3 regions of the Xanthomonas sp. NCPPB 1067 genome follow, and region 3 is predicted to be linked to each of the others. Evidence: predicted binding sites of a transcription regulator. Region 3 holds the regulator's gene; each other region holds the start of a gene.

Region 1 (3,248 bases), on a different contig from region 3:
CACAGCGGCGCATCGCACGCAGCGCGGCCAGGCCGGTCCGGGGTCTCGATGCTCTGGGTCGCGGGAGTCGGGCGGCGCCGGCAAGAAGCGACGCCAATCGGATAGGCCCGCAGGCCGAAGGCTCAGGGCAACCAGAGTTTCTCGAGGTCACGGAAGCCCCAGTCGGCGGGGCTTTCCATCTGCGCGATACGGTCCTGGCAATCAGCGCGCGACAGGTCGATGTCCTGCAGCAGCACGTGACTGCGCAACTTGGCGGAATAGAACGCGCGCACTTTCGGTTTGAGCAACGCATCGGGCGTCTGCTCGATCACCACGGCCAACTTCTGCGATTCCAGACGCACCAGCGAGCCGACCGGATAGATGCCGAGCCGCCGCACGAAGGCCTGGAAGATGGCCGGATCGAAGTGCCCTTTCCAGGACGCCATCTGCTTGAGCGATTCGGCCGGATCCCAGCCGCGCTTGTAGGGACGATCGGAGCTGATGGCATCGTAGACATCGCATACCGCGCCCATTCGCGACATCAGCGAGATCTCTTCGCCGACCAGGCGATTCGGATACCCGCTGCCGTCCATCTTCTCGTGGTGATGCAGCGCGATCTCCAGTACCACCGCGTTCTGCACGCCGCCGGCCACCAGCAGGCGGTGGCCATCCAACGGGTGCTGCCGCATGACCTCCATTTCTTCGTTGGTGAGCCGGCCTGGCTTGTTGAGGATGTCCAGCGGCGTCACCGCCTTGCCCATGTCGTGCAACAGGCCGCCCATGGCCGCCTCCACCACCTGCGCATCCGGCAGGCCGAGCTGGCGGGCCAGGCCGCTCATCAGCCCGGCCACTGCCATCGAATGTAGATAGGTGTAGTCGTCGGCGGTCTTGAGCCGGGCCACGCTGATCAAGGCCTGCGGATGGCGCAACACCGAATCGTTGATGGCCTCCACCAATGGCATTGCCGCCTCGGTGTCCACGGTGCGCCCAAGCCGCACGTCGCGAAACATCGCCTCCACGGTGTCGCGTCCGTCCTCGAAAATGCGCCGCGCGCGCACCACTTCGGCCTCGATGCCGACCTGCGCCGTCACGCTGTTGGTGCGCGCGGTGCGGGTGGACGCGGACTCCGCCGGCAGCGGCTGCGGTGCGGCCACCGGCATATCGCTCGCCAGGCCGTCGGCCACGGCGGACCCGGTGTCCACATCCAGGCCACGCGCGGTGTCGATCACCAGTTGCTCGATCCGGCTGCCATGAATCTTTTCCACGTCCTCGGAATCGACCAGGAAGGACGTTTTCCAGAACGGATGGTGCACCCACGCACCCAGCAGCTTGTAGACATACATGCCGGGCCGGAGTTGGTCGGAGTCGATGGTTCTGAGCATGCCGGCGCGGGTCTGCACGATGTCCAAGGAAGAGCCCGCCACAGGCATGGCGGTCTTCCGGGTTATCGGCAAGCCCCGTGATTTCTTTGAGCAGCGGCCACGCCTGCGAACGCGTGGCGCTGCCTGCGGACCGAGCCGTTCAGCGCTCCGGCAACCGCATCGCCAGCACCGCCGCTGCCGCCAGCAGCAACGGCAACGCGCAGGCCAGGTACAGCGTGGCGGGCGACCACCCGATGTCCAGCAGGACTCCGGCACACAGCGGCGAGAGGATCGCGCCCAAGCGCCCCACCCCGATCGCCCAGCCCAGGCCGGTGGAGCGCACCGCCGCACCGAAGACGACCGGGGCGACCGCATACAAGCCGCCCATCGCCGCGGTCATGCCCGCGCCAGTGAGCAGTGCGGCGGCGAACGCCCAGCTCAACACCGTGCTGTACGCGCCGAAGACAAGCAGCGCCAGCACCGACAGCAGCAGCGCCCCGACCGTCAGCCGCGACAGGCGCGCGCGCAACGCCAGCCAGCTGAGCAAGCTGCCGCCGGCGATACCGCCCAGATTCAGCAGCACGCCACCGGTGACGCCCTGCGCCGCCGACAGCCCTGCGGTCACCAGCAGTTTCGGTGTCCAGCTCATCACGAAGTAGAACGTGAACATCAGCAGGAAGAAGGCCGCCGCGATCAACAGCGATCGCCGCCACAGCCCTGACGTGAACAGCGCCGTATAGCCGTGCGCCTGCCCGGAGGGCTGCGGGGGCGGCAGCGGCAATTCCCGCTGCGGCGGCATGCCCATGCGCCCCAGCACGGCATTGAAGCGTGCAAGAGCATCCGGCTGCCGGCGCACGATCAGGAACTCCAGCGATTCGGGCAACCAGGCCAGCACCAGCGGCACGCACAGCAGCGACCCGGCCGCGCCGAGCACGAACACCGATTGCCACGACCAATGCTGCAGCAGCAGCCCCGCGATCAGCCCGCCCAGCGTTGCGCCGACCGGGTAGCCGGTGGCCTGCAACACGGTGGCGGTGGTCCGCCAGCGCGCACTGGAATACTCGGCGGCGGTGACCGCGACGCTGGCCAGCATGCCGCCGATGCCGATTCCGGTGAAGGCGCGCAGGGCCGCCAGCTGCCAGGCGCCGGTCGCCAGCGCGGAAGCGCCCATGCCCACGGTCAGGATCGCCAGGCAGCCCAGCGTCAGCGCGCGACGCCCGATTCGATCGGCCACCGGCGCCAGCAGCAGCGAACCCGCCGCCATGCCGACCAGGCCGGCACTGAACAGTGCTCCCAGCAGCTTGCCCGACAGCTGCCACTCCGCCGAGACATGCGGTGCGGTGAAAGCCATCGCCATCACATCGAAGCCGTCGAGCATGGTCAGCACCACACACACCGCGACCGCACGCCACTGGAATGGCGTCATCTGTTCCAGTGCGAAATGCCCGGGTGCGGAAGTGCTATGCGACATCGAACGTTCCTGTGCGTATGACGTGTTGTGAAAGGTGCGCCTGCGGATGCGTCTGCGCCCTCTCGTCTCGGCACGGACGTGCTGCGACAAGCGCAGGTATGCGCACGAGCGACGGCAGGCACGCTAGGCCGAATGCGATGGCGCTTCAAGCTGGATCCGACCAGTGCCGTGCGTTTATCGGACGCACCATCGCCCGACTTCGCTCCGAGAGAACGTCTTTCGGAGAGCCCCCAGGCGTCCATCGCGCCTATCGATTCCAGGCGGAACACTTGCGCGGCAGCATCGTCAGCGCCGTGCTACCTGGCGCTGCTTCGCCCATCGACGTGCGGCCGCGCCGATGTTCAGGCTGCGCCGCAGACGGCCACTGCCGCAGCTTGGTTCGCCACGACCGTGGGTCCGCGCGCGGCCCCGTCGCACCGACTCGACCGCTCGCAGGA
Region 2 (3,248 bases), on a different contig from region 3:
TGCACCGGAGGACGCTGCCGATTACTGCAGCAGGCTCAGCACGTTCTGCGGAACCGACTTGGCCTGGGCCAGCATCGCGGTACCGGCCTGCTGCAGGATCTGCGTGCGGGTCAGCTCGGCGGTTTCCTTGGCGTAGTCGGTGTCGCGGATACGGCTACGCGAGGCCGACAGGTTTTCCGAGGTTGCGCTCAGGTTGGCGATGGTGGAGGTGAAGCGGTTCTGCACCGCACCCATGTCGGCGCGCGAGGAGTTGACCGCGGTCAGCGCCTTGTCGACGATTTCCAGGGCCTTCTGCGAGCCGGAGAACGTGGAGATATCCAGGCTGCTCAGGGTGGAAGCGGTCGAGCCGGAAGCGGCCGAAGCGGTCTGCAGGCCGGCGCCGACCGTGACACCCGTGGCGCCGGTGGTGCTGCCCATGGTCAGCGAGGTGAAGTCCTGACCGGCCTTGAGCGATTCCAGCTTGAGGTTGCCGCCGGTGTCGATCGAGGCGTACATGCCGGTCTGGTCGAGCTTGTCGTTGATCGCCGCCGCCACCTTCTTGTTGATCGCCGCTGCGTCGTCGCCGCTGGCAACCTTCACGTCGCCGATCGTGACCGTCTTGGCAGTGCCGCTGGCGTCGTTGAACGCCAGCGAGATACCGGTGATCGAACCCGATGCGGTCGCGGTGCCGGTTACGCCAGCGCCGGAGACAGCGGCAGCGAAGTTGGCCTTGCCCAGCGAATCGACATTGGCGTCGACGATGCTGTTGATGCCGATGGTCTGGCCGGCGTCGGCGCCGACCTGGAACAGCGCGCCGGAGAAGTCGCCGTTCAACAGCTTGGTGCCGTTGAAGTTGGTCTGGTTGGCGACGCGGTCGATTTCGGCGGTCAGCTGCTTGACTTCCGAGTTCAGCGCGTCCCGGTCGGTCTGCGAGTTGGTGGCATTGGACGACTGCACCGACAGTTCGCGGATACGCTGCAGGTTGTTGCCGATTTCGACCATCGCGCCTTCGGCGGTCTGGGCCAGCGAGATGCCGTCGTTGGCGTTGCGCGAGGCGACGTCCAGGCCGCGGATCTGCGTGGTGAAACGTTCGGAGATCGCCAGACCGGCGGCGTCGTCCTTGGCGCTGTTAATGCGCGAGCCGGAAGACAGGCGCTGGATGCTGGTCTGCATGCTCGCGCTGCTGGTGTTGAGGTTACGCTGAGCGTTCAGCGACATTACATTGGTGTTGATTACCTGTGCCATTTTGATTTCTCCTAAGCGATTTTTCCGGCAAGGGGGCTTGCCTGGAGCCTCCGCAGGGGGGCCATCAAGTTGGCCGTTGCCGCTGCTGAGATGAATAACGGCGTTGCGTCGGGAACCTTTAGCGGATTTCAGTATTTTTTTACTGCGTTTCCGCGTCGGGGCGAAATGCGTAAGCGTTGTGTATCAAGGGGTTTGGATTATTCGGCAGCACCCCGCAGATCTTTAGGCTGGGTATAAAACCCGAAAAATAAACTCCGTCCCTGCGCGCGGCGACGGCCGCGCAGAAGCGAAGAAAACGCAGCGTTTCTGCTGCAAATCAGCGGATCAGGTTGAACAACGACGACGACTGCATCTGCTGGAAAATCGTTTGAGCGGCCTGCAACGAGGCCTTCTCGAGTTCGTACTGCCCGATCGCCGAGGCGTAATCCAGGTCGCGGATCGACGACAGGGTGGTCTTGAGCGTGACTTCGTTGGAGTCGAGCAGGGAATTGGCATTGTCGATGGCCGACAGCTGCGCGCCACCGGAGGCGCGCGCATCGATCATCTTCGACGATGCCTGGGCGATGTCGCGCATCGACGACTGCAGGGTGTTGATCATCGCCGCCTTCTGCGGCGGAGTCAGGGTGTCCGAGTTCAGCGCACCGACCAGGTCGTCGATGGTGGAGAACACGTCCTTGGTACCGGAGGCGCCGATCTGGAAGCTGTCGCCCACTGCCGGTGCGCCGCTGATGCGCAGGCGCACGCCGGCGGCGGTGATGTCCTCGCCTTCCTTGTAGGTGCCGGTGCCCACCACCGCATTGGTGCTGTCGCGCACTTCATAGGTAGTGGCGGCGGTGAACTGCACGCTGTAACTGCCGCCGTTCCAGCTGCCGGTGCTCGCGTCGCGGCTGAAATCCAGCAACAGCCCGGTGCCGGCATTGGCGGCATTGGCGTGCGCGTCCACGCTGCCGTCGCCGGTACGGATGCGCATGAAGATCTCGCTGCCGGGCAGGGTGTCGCTGACGAAGGTATCCGGCGCCACTTCGACCTGCTTCTGGGTCTGGTCGCCGTTGTAGACGACATTGCCGCCGCTCTTGACGAACGGAGCACTGGCGTCGGCGGTGCCGCCGAACAGGTAGCGTCCGGTGCCGTCGGTGCTGTTGGCCAGGCTCACCAGGCTGTCGCGCACTGCGGTCAACTCGGAGGCGATGGCCTTGCGATCGTCGGGGCTGAGCGAGGAGTTGTTGGCCTGCACCGCCAATTCGGTGACGCGCGCCATTTTGTCGCCGGCCTGCGACAGCGCATTTTCCTGCAGGTTGAGCCGGTTCTGCACGTTGTTGGCGTTCTCGCCGAAGCGGGTGATCGCCGCCAGGGCGCGATCCAGGCCCACGGCGGTGCCGGCCGCGACCGGGTCGTCCTTGGCGGTGACCAGGCGTTGCCCGCTGGACAGCTGCGATTCGAGCTGGTTCAGCCGCGATTGCTTGGCGGTCATCGAGGCGACCGACTGGCTGTACATCATGCTGGTGGAGATACGGTCGGTCATCAGCGTACGGCGCCCAGGATGGCTTGGAAGATGGTGTCGGCGGTGGAGATCATCTGTGCGGCGGCCTGGTAGGCCTGCTGCAGCTTCAGCATGTTGGCGGCTTCCTCGTCGAGGTTGACGCCGGAAATCGAATCACGGCTGGCCTGCGCCTGATCGTTGATCACCTTCTGCGCGTCGGCCGCGTAGTCGGCCGCGCGTGCGGCCGAACCCACCGAGGTGGTCAGGCCCGCCAGTGCGCCGTTGAGCGTGACCGTGCCGCTGTTGAGCGCCTTGGCATCGTCGATCTTGGCCAGCAGCTTGGCGTTGCCGTTGTCGCTGGAGCCGGCGCCCATCGGGCCGACCCCGAAGGTGTCCCCAGCCCTGGGCGCGCCATCGAGCACGAAGCTCCAGCCATTGGCGCTCACGGTCTGGCCGGCGGTGTAGGCGAAGGGGCCGGCGCCGTCGATGGTGTACTGGTTGGCATCGATGAACTCGATCGACGCCGGCGTCAGCAGCGCCGGAT
Region 3 (3,248 bases):
GGCGCTTGGTGTCCACGCGCACGGTCTGTTCGGCTTCAGCACCGGCCTTGGCGGCGGCCTTGGGGCCTTTGGCGCCTGCGACGGGAGCATGCGCGTCGTCGTGTTGCGCCGGCGCGGCGGCAGCCTTGGGGGCGGCCTTGACCGCTGGTGGCGCGCTCTTGGCATCGAACTGCGCGATCAGCGTGGCCGGCGCGTGGGGTACCGCTTCGCCCGAGCCCATCGCGTCCAGCATGGCCTGCAGATAGTCCAGCGACTGCTGCGCGGCATCGAAGTGATGCGCCTGCAGCACTGCCTGGCCCGAGCGCGCCATGCCGAGGGTTTCTTCGGCGGCGTGGCACAGCTCCACCATCGGCTTGATGGCCAGGAAGCCGGCGCCGCCCTTGAGCGTGTGGAAGCCGCGGAACACCGCGTTGAGCTGGTCCGCTTCGTCTGGTGCCTGTTCCAGCGACACCAGCTGTTCGCCGAGGCGATCCAGGATCTCCTGGGCCTCGACGATGAAATCGGCAGCAATATCGTCTGGAACAGCACTCATGATTACAGCCCCAATCCGGACAGCAGGTCGTCGGCGTCGTCCTGCGACACCGCGTGACGGTCCAGGCCCTTGATCGCAGGACCGGCAAGACCGCCGTCGTCTTTCTTCGGTTCGCTGTTCTTGGGCGGCAGGCCCAAGGCGCCGAAGCCTTCGTGCACACGGCGCACGATGCCGGCCACGCGACGGATGATCTGGCCGCTGAGGTCCTGATAGCTCTGCGCCAGCGACAGCTCGGTGAGGTTGTGGCGCATCTTTTCCAGCAGTGCGCCCTGGTCCTCATTGAGCCCGCCATCGCGCAGCTGGTTGGCCAGCACGCGGCATTCCTCGACCAGGTCCAGGGTGCGGTGGCTGGCCTTTTCGGTCATCTCCACCACATGGTCCAGGCGCGAGCAGGCATCGTCCAGTTCGCCGGCCTCTTCGGGCACCGTGGGCAACTCGCCCAGGGCCTGTCCGAGTTCGCGGGCGAGCCGGCTCAGGCTCTGCATCATCGGTCGCGTGCGTAGCGCGGCGAGGTGGTCGACCTCGCGACGCCAGGTGACCTGATCACCGCTTTCCAATGCATCGAGCGCGCTCTGCAGGCGCTCGATCAACGCGGCACGTTCGGCATCGGCTTCCACGGTGGCGTTCATCAGGCGGTCGCCGCCAGACGTTCGAACACCTTGCCCAGCTTCTCTTCCAGCGTCTGCGCGGTGAACGGCTTGATGATGTAGCCGTTCACGCCGCACTGCGCGGCTTCGATGATCTGCTCGCGCTTGGCTTCGGCGGTCACCATCATCACCGGCAGGTGCTTGAGCTTGGCGTCGGCGCGGATGTTGCGCAGCAGGTCGATGCCGGTCATGCCGGGCATGTTCCAGTCCGTCACCACGAAATCGAACGGGCCCGCACGCAGCGCGGCCAGCGCGCTGTTGCCGTCTTCGGCCTCTGCGGTATTGGTGAAGCCAAGATCCGCCAACAGATTCTTGACGATACGGCGCATCGTCGAGAAGTCGTCCACGATCAGGATCCGCATGTTCTTGTTCACATCAAGCTCCTAACACGAAAAAAATCAATCGTCATTTTCGACACCGGCATCGGCCAGTTCGAATACCTTGAGGCGGCCGCGCAGGCGCACCACGGCCTGGCCGTGGATCTGGCAGACGCGCGATTCGCTGACGCCGAGCACGGCGCCGATTTCCTTCAGGTTCAATTCCTGTTCGTAGTACAGCGACAGCACCAACTGCTCGCGCTCGGGCAACTGGCCGATGGCCTTGCCCAGCTCGCGGCCGAATTCGCCACGCTCCATCATCTGCTGCGGATTGGGCCCACCCTTGGCGGTGGTGTCCAGTTCGCCGTGATCTTCGATGCGTGATTCCAGGCTCAGCACCTGGCCGCGTGCGGCGTCTTCCATCAGGCGCAGGTAGTCGGGCAGCGGCATTTCCATCGCGGCGGCCACTTCGGTGGCGGCGGCGGCGCGGCCGGTGCTCTGCTCGATCTTGCGCACTGCGGCGGCGGCGTCGCGGGCGCGGCGGTGCACCGAACGCGGCACCCAGTCGCCACGGCGGATCTCGTCGATCATCGAGCCGCGGATGCGGATCGAGGCATAGGTTTCGAACGAGGCGCCCTGGTCGGAGTCGTAGCTGCGCGAGGCTTCGATCAGACCGATCATGCCGGCCTGGATCAGGTCGTCCACTTCCACGCTCGCCGGAAGGCGGGCGGCCAGGTGGTGGGCGATGCGGCGCACCAGGTCGGCGTGCTGGGTCACCACGTCGTTGGCGTTGTTGCGTTGGACGGCACGGTACTGCGCAGTGGCGGTCGTTGCGGTGGCGGTGCTCATGCGGCCACTCCCCGTTGAATGATGCGTTCGACAAAGAACTCGACGTTGCCGCGCGGCACGGTGGGAGCCTGCCAGCGCGAGGTACGGCGCGCGATTTCTGCGATGGCCTGTGCCGACGGACTGGCGGGGTAGGCCTTGATGACGGGTTGCTGACGCTGCACCGACAGGCGCAGCCAGTCGTCCTGCGGCACGTGGCCGAGGTAGTTCAACGACACGTCGCCGAGGAACTTCTCGCAGACGCGGGAGAGCTTGTCGTACAGCAGGCGGCCCTCGTTGGGGTCGCGCACCATGTTGGCGATGATCTGCAGGCGGTCCACGCCGCGTTCGCGCGAGAGCACCTTGATCAGTGCGTAGGCGTCGGTGATCGAAGCCGGCTCGTCGCAGACCACCACCACGGTGTCCTGGGCGGCCTGGCAGAAGGTCAGCACGCTGTCGGTGATGCCGGCGGCGGTGTCGATGACCATCACGTCCAGGTCGCGTTCCAGTTCGGAGAACACGTTGACCAGGCCGATGTGCTGGGCCGGGGCCAGTTCGGCCATGTGGCGGCGGCCGGACGCGGCCGGCACCACCAGCACGCCGCCGGGGCCTTCGATGATCACTTCATCGAGCGTGCAGCGGCCGGCGATCAGGTCGGCCAGGGTGTACTTGGGCGCCAGGCCCAGGACCACGTCCAGGTTGGCCAGGCCCAGGTCGGCGTCCAGCAGCAGCGTGCGTTTGCCCATGTCGGCAAGCGCCACGGCCAGGTTGGCGGAGATGTTGGTCTTGCCCACGCCGCCCTTGCCGCCGGTCACGGCAATGGTGCGCACCGGGCCCAGAGGCTCGGGACGGGTCGCCGACAGGGGGAAGGCGTTGGTCAGCTTGGCGTATTCACGCGACTGCATGGTTGTGCTCCGGAGTACAGGG

The links. The regulator FliA, encoded in region 3, starts transcription of late flagellar genes. The targets are predictions, from matches to a motif close to TAAAGTTTNNCNNNCNNNGGCCGATAA.
Region 1: the regulator FliA is predicted to act here: its motif matches at 1,424-1,450, upstream of LL962_RS01220 (HD-GYP domain-containing protein).
Region 2: the regulator FliA is predicted to act here: its motif matches at 1,319-1,345, upstream of LL962_RS16455 (flagellin).

The regions. Positions count from the first base shown of each region.
Region 1 covers NZ_JAJGQG010000001.1:282,636-285,883, reverse strand. Annotated here, with positions in the region: gene LL962_RS01220 (HD-GYP domain-containing protein) at 123-1,361, opposite strand; gene LL962_RS01215 (MFS transporter) at 1,501-2,811, opposite strand.
Region 2 covers NZ_JAJGQG010000025.1:42,074-45,321, reverse strand. Annotated here, with positions in the region: gene LL962_RS16455 (flagellin) at 22-1,224, opposite strand; gene flgL (flagellar hook-associated protein FlgL) at 1,541-2,746, opposite strand; gene flgK (flagellar hook-associated protein FlgK) at 2,746-3,248, opposite strand, start outside.
Region 3 covers NZ_JAJGQG010000023.1:20,181-23,428, reverse strand. Annotated here, with positions in the region: gene LL962_RS15785 (chemotaxis protein CheA) at 1-532, opposite strand, end outside; gene LL962_RS15780 (protein phosphatase CheZ) at 535-1,161, opposite strand; gene cheY (chemotaxis response regulator CheY) at 1,161-1,553, opposite strand; gene LL962_RS15770 (RNA polymerase sigma factor FliA) at 1,578-2,345, opposite strand; gene LL962_RS15765 (MinD/ParA family protein) at 2,342-3,226, opposite strand; gene flhF (flagellar biosynthesis protein FlhF) at 3,213-3,248, opposite strand, start outside.